DNA from 3 places in the Bacillus silvicola genome. Region 1 is predicted to be linked to each of the others. Evidence: riboswitches for the same ligand, from Rfam matches in the RefSeq annotation. Region 1 holds a riboswitch; each other region holds the start of a gene.
The links. A riboswitch is a leader RNA that binds a small molecule or an ion and turns the genes downstream of it on or off. The one in region 1 is predicted to bind lysine.
Positions count from the first base shown of each region.

Region 2: it holds a riboswitch for lysine, as region 1 does, so the genes downstream of both, lysA (diaminopimelate decarboxylase) here and ACP6L7_RS12145 (amino acid permease) in region 1, are expected to answer to the same signal.
Region 3: it holds a riboswitch for lysine, as region 1 does, so the genes downstream of both, ACP6L7_RS03425 (aspartate kinase) here and ACP6L7_RS12145 (amino acid permease) in region 1, are expected to answer to the same signal.

Region 1 is NZ_JBNGVC010000012.1:49,781-53,654, reverse strand. Features, by position in the region: gene ACP6L7_RS12155 (DNA alkylation repair protein) at 1-166, opposite strand, end outside; gene ACP6L7_RS12150 (iron-sulfur cluster biosynthesis family protein) at 200-505, opposite strand; gene ACP6L7_RS12145 (amino acid permease) at 619-2,085, opposite strand; lysine riboswitch at 2,199-2,391, opposite strand; gene ACP6L7_RS12140 (GNAT family N-acetyltransferase) at 2,778-3,227, shown strand; gene ACP6L7_RS12135 (sulfite exporter TauE/SafE family protein) at 3,268-3,874, opposite strand, start outside.
Region 2 is NZ_JBNGVC010000001.1:972,501-976,374, forward strand. Features, by position in the region: gene ACP6L7_RS05115 (YezD family protein) at 1-120, opposite strand, end outside; SAM riboswitch class I at 193-301, opposite strand; gene lysA (diaminopimelate decarboxylase) at 418-1,734, opposite strand; lysine riboswitch at 1,915-2,096, opposite strand; gene ACP6L7_RS05125 (DUF3888 domain-containing protein) at 2,186-2,581, opposite strand; gene ACP6L7_RS05130 (LTA synthase family protein) at 2,835-3,874, shown strand, end outside.
Region 3 is NZ_JBNGVC010000001.1:669,035-672,908, reverse strand. Features, by position in the region: gene ACP6L7_RS03430 (VOC family protein) at 257-709, opposite strand; gene ACP6L7_RS03425 (aspartate kinase) at 1,062-2,291, opposite strand; lysine riboswitch at 2,494-2,680, opposite strand; gene ACP6L7_RS03420 (DoxX-like family protein) at 2,873-3,781, shown strand; gene ACP6L7_RS03415 (DUF4166 domain-containing protein) at 3,786-3,874, shown strand, end outside.

The sequences.
Region 1 (3,874 bases):
CTATTACTTCTATACGTTGTTTCAACTCTAAATTTTCAACTTTACTCGTTACAGAATCTACAAAGTTTTTCTTAGAGAAATTAGGAGCATGTTTAGAAATAGAATCAGCCATTTTTTCTGCTAATTCTTTGTTGAATAAAAATTTTAACGGAACATATTTACCCATTTTTTCACCCCATTGGTCAGATAAAAACAATGTTTATTTTTTAATCGACAATCCATACACCAAAGTCTCACTAGGAGTCGTAATACTAAAACCTGTCGTTTTATAATCAAGTTTCACAGTATCACCAGTGTAATCTGTCGTGAATGAATCCATTTGTACGATAAGATGTGCATCTTCATATACAACATCATCCGCATTATATGTATCCCAAATTAAATCGACATCAACGAAAATGCTACAAGAGTTTGTCATCGTCCCTCTAATGCGAATAATCTTTTTGTCTTCACGTTCTAATCTATGTATAGCAGCTTTTGCTTCATCAGTAATACGAATGTTCATGTAATCCCAACCTTTATGTATATTTCCTCTATTATCGCAAAAACAGTGGCGATAGGGAAGGGAGATGAATTGCAATAAAAAACGAGCAAACAAATTTGTTTGCTCGTTTTATTTTATTTTAGTTCACATTTATCAAGTGGAATTACTTTCGTTTTCTTAGTAAATTTATATCCTAACCACAGTACTAAGAAGAGTGGTAAACCGATGTAAGAAACGAGTACACCGTTCCAATCAATAGATGCTCCCATAAATGCTCCGTAGTTTTGTCCTAAAATAACGATAACACAAAGTGTAAATGCAAAGATTGGACCGAACGGGAACCATTTTGCTCTATACGGTAAATCTTTTAAATCTTTCCCTTGTGCAACATAAGCTTTTCGGAAACGGTAATGACTAATAGCAATTCCTACCCAAGCAATAAATCCTGACATCCCAGAAGCATTTAATAACCAAATGTATACAACACCGTCACCGTATAAAGAAGCGATGAAAGCAATGCTACCAACAACTGATGTTGCGATTAATGCGTTAACAGGTACACCACGGCTATCTAATTTGCCTAAGAACTTTGGTGCTTTTCCTTGACGAGCTAAATCCCAAAGCATACGAGTTGATGCATACATTCCAGAGTTACCAGCAGAAAGTACTGCAGTTAAAATAACAGCGTTCATAACAGAAGCAGCGAAGGCAACGCCCGCTTTTTCAAATACTAGTGTAAATGGACTTACTGTTACATCACTTGCTGCAAGGCTATCAGTCGTATAAGGAATTAATAAACCGATAACGAGAATTGCTAAAATATAGAATAATATAATGCGCCAAAAGATAGAACGAATTGCTTTTGGAATATTGCGTTCTGGATCAGCAGTTTCACCAGCAGCCACTCCTAATAATTCAGTTCCTTGGAATGAGAAACCAGCAGCCATAAATACACCGATAATTGCCATGATACCGCCATTAAATGGTGCATCTGCAACAGTGAAGTTTTTAAAACCGACAGCTTCGCCGCCCATAATTCCAAAAATCATCATAAAGCCGACAATTAAAAAGATAATAATAGTAACTACTTTAATAAGTGCGAACCAATATTCAGATTCACCAAAACCTTTAACAGATAAATAGTTTAAGAGAAAAATAATAGCTAAGCAAAGTCCACTCCAAATAAGAGAAGGGGTATCTGGGAACCAAAATTTCATAATTAATGTTACGGCCGCTAGTTCAGCAGCGATCGTAATCGCCCAGTTATACCAATAGTTCCATCCAAGTGCAAAACCAAGTGATGGATCAACAAATTTTGTTGCATAAGTGCTAAAAGAGCCAGTAACAGGCATGTAAGCTGCGAGTTCTGCTAAGCTTGTCATTAAAAAATAAACCATAATTCCAATTGCGGCATATGCGACTAATGCACCGCCAGGACCAGCTGAATGGATAACACCACCACTGGCAAGAAATAATCCGGTACCGATTGTACCACCGAGAGAAATCATCGTAAGGTGACGAGATTTTAATCCGCGTTTTAATTCACCTTGTCCTTGTGTAGTTTGCTTTTTAGAGGTAGCTTGATTCGTTGCGCTATTCATGTTCAACACTCCTTTTCTAGTAAGATAGGAAGGAGCGGGGGAGAAAAATACAAAAAACCGCCAAAAGAATTAGGCGGAACGTTTCACAAATAACCACCCCCATCATACCCTTCCGTTAAGATAGCACCCCACGTCTACACGGTAATTTTGTAAACGTGACAGTTCTGTTCCTTTCGGAGACAGCCCCAGCTCATATTTCCAGAGATGAAATATAAACTTCGGCAACTTTTCCTTTCAAACGGAGTCGGTGACATTCTCTGTGTCTCGGCCGTTATACTCTTAAAAGTTGCAACCTCTACCTCATCGGATTGATGAGGATTTATTTATTGCTATGATTTTTAATATATGGCAATTGTAATGATTTTCTGAATATATTGCAAGGAATTTTGTTAGGAAAAGTCAAAAAATATCGGTTATTGTATAGGAAACGCTTGCAAAACTCCACCCGAACCTACTGTTATGTAACAATAAATAAAGAAAAAAATTGTTATACAAATGTTTCGCAAAAAATAATGAAAAACCCTTTAAAAGTGAAAGAAAATTCAGAAAATATAATTCGACATAACTATTAAAGGTGATTACTTCATTTATTTTGTTTCAAAGAAAAAACATATGTGTAAATCAAAAGAGTGAATATTCTTTCTTTTTGTGGTAAAATCGAAATACTGTTTAATTAAAAAGGGGACATCGTTATGAAATTAGAAACGGAAAGATTACATATTATCCCGTGTACGGAAGAATGGGTTCAAATTGCGAAGAATCAAGGATACAATAGCGGCCCGCATATTTCAGGGCATGTAGAAAGTGTAAAACAAGACGAAGCTTTATTACCTTGGGGCGCGTGGTATGTCATTCGGAAAGAAGATAAAATCGTACTAGGGGATATAGGGTTTAAAGGGAAACCAAACGAGGAACATACGGTAGAAATTGGTTACGGATTTATTGAGAAATATTGGAATAAAGGGTATGCAACAGAAGCTGTTAGTGAATTAATAAAGTGGGCTTTTCAAACAGGAGAAGTGGAAACGATTATAGCTGAAACACTCTTTGAAAACCATAGCTCCATTCGTGTATTAGAGAAATTACATATGAAAAGAGTGAATAGTACTGAAACGATGATAAATTGGAAGATTGAAAAATAAAAAATACCGCTCGAAGTAAATCGGGCGGTATTTTTATTAATTATGGTAGCATTTGTTTTTGATCTTTCGGATAGCTGGCTGTCGATACGTTAGAACGATTGGAATGATTACGGACAGCAATGAAAAGTGAAATAATAACGACAAGACCAACTGCAACGTAAGAAAGTGAAATAATAGTTGGATCCACTTTAAATGTAGTAAGCAGTGTGCGAATATTCGTGAAGATAATAAGACCACCAACTAATACACCAAGTAAATGGGGTGGAACGATGCGGACTAGCCATGCAGCAATTGGAGCTGCGACAATACCGCCAAGCATTAACGAAAATACCCAAACCCAGCTTACTTGTTCCCAGCCAAGTGAGATGAAGAAGCCGATTGTTGCAGCGAGTGAAACAGGAAATTCACTCGTATCTACAGATCCAATAACTTTTCTAGCTTCATTTCCTCTTGCTAGAAGAACGGGTGTCGTAATCGGCCCCCAACCACCGCCACCAGTTGAATCAACGAATCCAGCGAATAAACCAAGCGGCACAAGTTGTTTTGCAGACATACGCTTATTTGAAGTGACAATTTGTTTTTGAATGATGAATCGTAATAAAATATAAACCCCTAAAGTGAATAAAAATATTGAAATGTACGGTTTG
Region 2 (3,874 bases), on a different contig from region 1:
TTTTTCTAATTGAATCACTTTTCCATCTTGCACAACAATTGTAATGGAACCATATTTCATATCAGCAAGCATCGCTTGAATTTTCTCAGATACTTCATCAAAATGTTCCCGTACACTCACGCGAACAGCCCCCCTTTTTATTCATAAAAAAAATCTTTCCCATTTCGAAAAGACTGTTCGGTAATATATTTTACCTTATCTTTCAAAATGGATTCCATTTTGCTGGATTTAGCACCTTGCTTTCTATAAGCAGGTTGCCGAGCTTCGCCGGGCCAGTTCCCTCCGCTTCTCTTGATAAGCTTTGTATTTGTATTTTATCACAATTCTGATTTTTTTCAATCCTAGTTTTCCGATATATTTTAATTATTTTATTTTATAAAAAAGGAATTGCCCATCCGAACAACTCCTTTTTCCTATTTAAACAAGTTCTTTAATACGTATGCGATCGTTCCCAATAATATTTTCATATGTTTCACGCTCTACAACAATTTGTGATGTTCCGCCTTTTGCAAAGACGACAGCTGGTCTACGAATACGATTATAATTATTCGCCATCGAGTACCCATATGCCCCCGTACAAGAAATTGCTAGTAAATCAGAAGAAGCAACTTGCGGTAAGTTAATATCCCAAATCAGCATATCTCCACTTTCACAGCATTTCCCAGCAATCGAAACGAGTTCCTCATTCTCAAGATTCCCTCGATTCGCCAACATCGCCTCATAACGCGCTCCATATAGAGCCGGTCTTAAATTATCTGTCATCCCACCATCGACTGAAACATATTTCCGAATACCAGGAATCTCTTTCACCGCTCCAACTGTATAAATTGTTGTTCCCGCATCACCTACGATACTACGACCTGGTTCAATCCATATTTCTGGAAGCGGGTATTCACATACTGTAAACTGCTCTCTTATCGTACTTGTTACAGCCTCCACATACGTTTCAAGTGTTAACGGTGTATCAGACTCCGTATAACGTATACCGAAACCTCCGCCTACATTCAATACTTTCACTACATAGTTTGTTCGCTCTCTCACTTCTTCTAAAAATTGACGTAGTACTTCAATTGCTCGAACAAAACCAGCCGTTTCGAATATTTGTGATCCGATGTGCGAGTGAATTCCTAGCATATTATAATTTGATTTTTGCAAAGCTAGCTCAATCGCTTGCATCGCTTGACCATTTGAAACACCAAATCCAAATTTCGAATCCTCTTGGCCTGTTGTTATATATTCGTGTGTATGTGCCTCTACTCCTGGCGTTACACGGATTAATATGTTCACAAACTTTCCATGTTGCACTGCTAAATCATGTAAAATTTCTAATTCTAAGAAATTATCTACTACAAAACAACCGATATTCGCCTGAAGAGCCATAATTATTTCTTCTGCTGTTTTATTATTTCCGTGAAAATGAATGCGCGATGCCGGAAATCCTGCTTGAAGCGCAGTATATAATTCTCCTCCAGAAACAACGTCTAAAGACATATTCTCTTCACGAGCTACTCGGCACATCTCCATGCACAAGAACGCCTTGCTTGCATATGCTACTTGATAAGAGAAACCACTTTCTTTAAAAGCACGATGAAACGCGCGGCACTTTCCTCGAATAGACTCTTCATCGTATACATAAAGTGGTGTTCCGTATTGTTTTGCTAGCTGCGTCGTATCGCACCCACCAATTTCTAAGTGTCCTTGCCCATTGATTCGGCTTGTGCCGTGTAAATACATTTAAATTCCTCCCTTATTTCCTCTAAAACTCATAACCCCAATCTTCTATTCATTGCAGCACGCTTTTAGATAGACAAAAAACGCGCGGAACAATGTTCACACGCGTTTCTTATTAGGAAAAATATATATTGAAAAAATAAACGAGTTGTTATCTTCTCAAAATAAGAAACCGCATCAACATCTCCAAATAGCTCTCCATAAAATAAATCTTATGACAGTACTACATTTATTCAATGCAGTCCCAATATATGAATAAGATGGTTATTCTTATATTTCGGCAATAGTCCCTTTCAACCTATGATCACAGATTCCATTAAATCTCCCATAGCTTACTCTTTCCTATCGCGGCCTCTACCTTTGAGAGTAGATGAGGTAAGTCTATTTAATTTTCAAACATCTAATTGTTGCTATTAACAATACCAAAGGACCATTTTATTTGTCAAACAATTTTTTATATTGTTTTTTTACAGTTTAATTTTGTATCATTTGGTAAGCGCTTTACTGAAACCTTTGTCACTTCCCATTCGCCCTCTTCGTTATTAAATGTAATCGTTACCTTCTCAAATGGTGGAGCAATTTTCCCAGCAACACGTTCATACTTCGTTACTTCAATACTCGCTTGAAATAAATATGTACCACTATACACTTTTTTTAAACTAATAATTTTAGGACATTGATAAGGCTTCAAGCTCCCATATTGTTTTTCAATTGCTTTATTTATTTTCGGAAATAAAACAGAATAAAGGGCATCTTCCATAAGAGGTGCATCATATTGTGCTACCGACACACTCGGTGAAGCAAAAAGTATAACACTACTGCATACTATAAAATATAATAATTTTCGCATTATAACCTCCGTTTTATTACTCGATTCTTTCTGCGCACGATAATTATCATACATAGAAACTCCGTTTTATTGTCTCCCACTGCCCTTTTTCTACTCAATTATTATAAAAAAGCCCACAACTCTCTTTTATTTTCGTATAATGATACTCATAGTATAATAAACATAATAATAAAGGACTGTTCGTATATATAAAATGAGGCGCTAATCAAACCGGCTCACAAGAACTGTCATGCTTTTAGGAGAGGAGTATATTATGCTACAAAATCTGTTTCCAAAACTGCGATTTGCACTAGTTGCAGTCGTTTTATTATGGATAAAAACATATATTGTGTACAAGCTAGCATTTGATATTAGAATTGATAACTTCTTTGAAGAATTTATGCTTTTTATTAACCCACTAGCTTCGTTACTTTTATTTTTTGGTTTCGCTTTACTTGCATCTAAGTACCGAAACCGAATTATTATTGTAATTAGTTTTATACTGTCATTTATTTTATTTGGAAATGCAATGTTTTACGGGTTCTATAACGATTTTGTTACTTTCCCTGTTTTATTCCAAACAAATAATATGGCTGACTTAGGGACGAGTATAAAAGAACTCTTTACGTATAAAACATTACTTTTATTTGCAGACGCAATTATTTTAATGTTTATTTCGCGTAAATTTCCATCATTTGGTGATAAAACACCACTTTCTCGCTCTGAGAAGCGAACTTTCTTTAGCGGTGTAACAGTATTACTAGCACTACAAATTGTTGTTTCAGTTATATATAAACCACAAATGTTCTCACGCTCATTTGATCGTCAAACTGTCGTGAAAAATTTAGGTCTATACACATATCATCTATTTGATATTACACTTCAATCTAAGTCTTCAGCTGAGCGTGTATTTGCAAGTGGAGACGGTTTCTCTGAAATTAAAAACTATACAGACTCAAAAGATAAACAAGTTGATAAAAACTTATTTGGAGCTGCAAAAGGTAAAAATGTAATTTTAATTTCAATGGAATCTACACAAAGTTTTGTTATTAATAAAAAAATAAATGGAAAAGAGATTACTCCATTTTTAAATGAGTTTATTAAAGATAGTTTTTATTTCGATAACTTCTATCATCAAACGGGACAAGGTAAAACTTCTGATGCTGAATTTATCGTTGAAAATTCCCTTTATCCGTTAGACCGTGGTTCTGTATTCTTTACTCATGCAACAAATGAATACACTGCCACACCAGAACAATTAAAGAAATACGGATATTCTTCTGCTGTCTTCCATTCAAACGATAAAACGTTTTG
Region 3 (3,874 bases), on a different contig from region 1:
ATATTACGAATAATTTAATTGTTTTATGATGATTTTTGGATATCGATAATATGTTAAAAAGCTGTTTGTATAGAGTCTTGAAATCTATGTGTAAAATGATAATAAAGTTATTTAATTTTAAAAGCTCAAACGATCATAACCCCGTTCTAAAGTTAGGACGGGGCTGAAAATCTAAGTTTTATTGAATAAGAATTTTCTTCAAATATTTTTACTTCAGTAATGTATATTTCAGTAAAGACTTTTTATAAAACATTACTTACTTGTTACCGAGTTCTTCCGCTAAACCGACTAAAATGCCTTCGGTTCCACGAATGTAGCAAAGTCGATACGAGTCCTCGTACTGAACTACTTCGCCAACGAGCTGAGCACCATGCTTAGTAAGTCTGGATACCATTTCGTCAATGTCTTCAACGGTAAACATGACGCGCAAATAACCGAGGGCGTTTACAGGAGCTGCTCGGTGATCTGCTATAGTAGCTGGGGCGAGAAATCGCGAAAGTTCAATTCGGCTGTGGCCATCTGGGGTAACCATCATAGCAATCTCTACGCACTGAGAACCGAGTCCGGTTACGCGACCAGCCCATTCACCTTCGACAGTTGCTCTCCCTTCGAGTTTCAAACCAATCTCCTCGAAGAAAGAGATTGCGTTATCAAGGGATTCTACAACGATGCTGACATTGTCCATTCTTAGTAATTTGTTTTTTGTCATTGTCTTTATCTCCTTATATGTAAAAGTGTGTTATCTAATCATCTCCATAATTATACTATTAAAAAGTTACAAATTCCTTCCAAACAAAAACACCTTGTCACAGTGTAGGAGAATGTGACAAGGTGTTTTTAAGTATGTCATATAGTATCTTGTTAACAAACAATACCGCGACTTCCCTGCAAAATATTTCTACCCTATACGCCATTAAATGGTCCGATTGTTGTATAGAATTAATTGTATTATTTGAATGACAAATAAATTTCTTGTCACTCTATACAATGTAAACAGCTTTCTATTTATAATAGGAAGGAACTAGATTCATATAATTTATTTTAAGTTTTACGAGTGGAAATTAACTCATCTGCACTAAAGGCTCAATTTTCGCCATAAATGATTGATGCAGCGCCTCGACACCTGTTACTAAATGAAGGCGGTCAATAACGACAGACACTTTAATTTCTGATGTACTTACCATTTTAATATGAATATCTTCTTCTTTTAAAGTAGTGAACATATTCGCAGCAACACCTGGATTAGAGACCATACCAGATCCTACAATTGATACTTTTGCTAAATGATTTTCATATTCTACTGATTCATAGTGAAGTGCTTCTTGGTTTTGTTCCAATACTTCTAAAGTCTCTCTTAAATCATTAGAGTGAATGGAGAAGGAGAGATGAACAGTTCCTTCATTTGTAATACTTTGAATGATGATATCTACATTAATATGTGCCGCTGCTAATGTAGAGAAAACGGTTGAAAGTGAACCATGTTCTAATCCTTTCATTGTGACACGCGTAATATTATCCTCAAATGCAATACCTTTAACGATTGATTGTTGTTCCATGTTACATTCTCCTTTTACAATTGTTCCGTTTTCTTGTGCCATACTTGAGCGAACTTCTAAAACGACATTATGGTTTTTCGCAAACTCAACAGCACGGGGGTGTAATACACCAGCACCGAGGTTGGCAAGTTCTAACATCTCGTCATAAGAAATTTCATCTAATTTATAAGCATCTTTTACAACTCGTGGGTCCGTCGTATATACGCCGGTCACATCCGTGTAAATATCACATTTTTTTGCTTTCAGTGCAGCAGCTAATGCAACAGCAGTCGTATCAGAACCACCGCGTCCAAGTGTTGTAATTTCATGGTCTTCACTGGCTCCTTGGAAGCCAGCTACGATCACAATCGTGCCTTCAGCAAGATAGGACTGTATACGATCTGTATGAATGTCAGTAATCCGTGCACTACTATGTACAGATTCTGTCGTAATACCAGCTTGCCATCCGGTTAAGGAAATGGCGTTATAGCCTTTTGCTTGTAGTGCCATCGTTAACAATGAAATGGTTACTTGTTCTCCTGTTGATAGAAGCATATCCATTTCGCGTTTACTCGGATTCTCTGTAATAGCGTTAGCAAGTGCTACAAGTTCATCTGTACTTTTCCCCATTGCTGAAACGACAGAGACAATGCTATGTCCTCGTTCATATTCTTCAATAATTAAATTTGCTACATGTTGAATGCGTTCGACGCTTCCAACAGAAGTACCGCCAAACTTTTGTACAATCGTTTCCATTACGAATTCCTTCTTTCGTCCATTTTTAAGAATAGGTTAGGACATATACAAATCCCAATATTCCTGTAGTTACCAGAGAGAAAAACAAAAAACACCATCTCAAATAAGTGAGGATGGTGCTGTTACAGGAAAAGGGAAACAGAAAACGGAGCTAATAAAAAAACCGCCAAAAAAGGAATATCATAAAAAATGATATCTCTTTTTTGTAGATAGCTCTTCACACGTACATGTCTGTACATATGACAGTTCTGTTTCTATTCGAAAACAGCCCCAATCGATAAATGCAGAGAAATTTATCAATTTCGGCAACACTTCCTTTCTTCTAAATTCATAGACATCTCTGTGTCTCCTTTAGAATACTTATAAGCGTTGCAACCTCTATCTCACGTTTTAGGCGAGAGTGTTTGATTTATGAAGTTGTTGGTAACATTTGTTTTATAATAATTTAAATTTTTCAGGGAATCAAGTGTTTTATATATATTTTAAAAATTCTATCTTTTTTGAGGGTTATTTTGTGAAAAATGTAGCAAAATAAATTCGGTGCATGTACATTAAAAATATAGAGCATGGGAGGTGGAAGGATGGGCAAGAAAAAGCCTATTTATGTAGCGACAGAAATGAAAACAACAATGGAGAAATTATGGGAATATACGCAAGAACCGGACCTACATACAGAGTGGGATGCACGTTTTACAGAAATCTCGTATTTGGAGAAAAAGGAGGGGGAGCCGCAGAAGTTTTTATATAAAACGAATATTGGTTTCGGACTTGAAATAGCTGGAGAAGGAGAATCGATAGGTGAAGTAAGAAAAGAAACTGGAGAGCGCATGTCTTCTTTAAAATTTTGGACAGACAATCAATTATCACTTATACAAATCGGGCGTGGTTATTGGAAATATACACCGAATGAAGAACATATTTATTTTGAGACGCAATATGATTATGATACAAGGCTTGGTCGTATAGGAAATGTGATAGATTCATATGTTTTTCGACCTTTATTAGGTTGGGCAACTGCATGGAGTTTTGATGCTCTCAAATTATGGTTAGAAAAAGACCTCCATCCTAGTATGTTAATTAGAAGAACGATGACGTATTGGCTCGTTTGCTTTTTATTTGCTTTCGTATGGTTATATCAAGGGGGCGTACCGAAAGTGATTTTTAGTCATCCAGAGGAAGTGAAGATGCTTTCTGAGTTAATCGGATCGAATGAAAGTAGTATTTCTATACTTAAAATAGTTGGATTTTTAGAAATAATATGGGGTGTTATGTGGCTATTGCCATTTCAAAAACGAAAGTTGTTTATATTACATATTGTTATGTTAATAGGCTTAACTATAGTGGCAGGAGTTACGAATATCACAAGTTTTACGCAACCGTTTAATCCGCTTACATTAAATTTTCTTCTAATAGGGTTATCGATTGTCGGTTATATAAATAGCACTAATTTGCCGAGCGCAAAAAATTGTAAGAGGAAGAGAAAGGGATAAATGTATGGCTAATATTTATGAGAGATTATTAGGAGATACCTATAAAAATCTTCATCCAAAATTACAGAAACGCTATGAGATTACAGAAAAAAA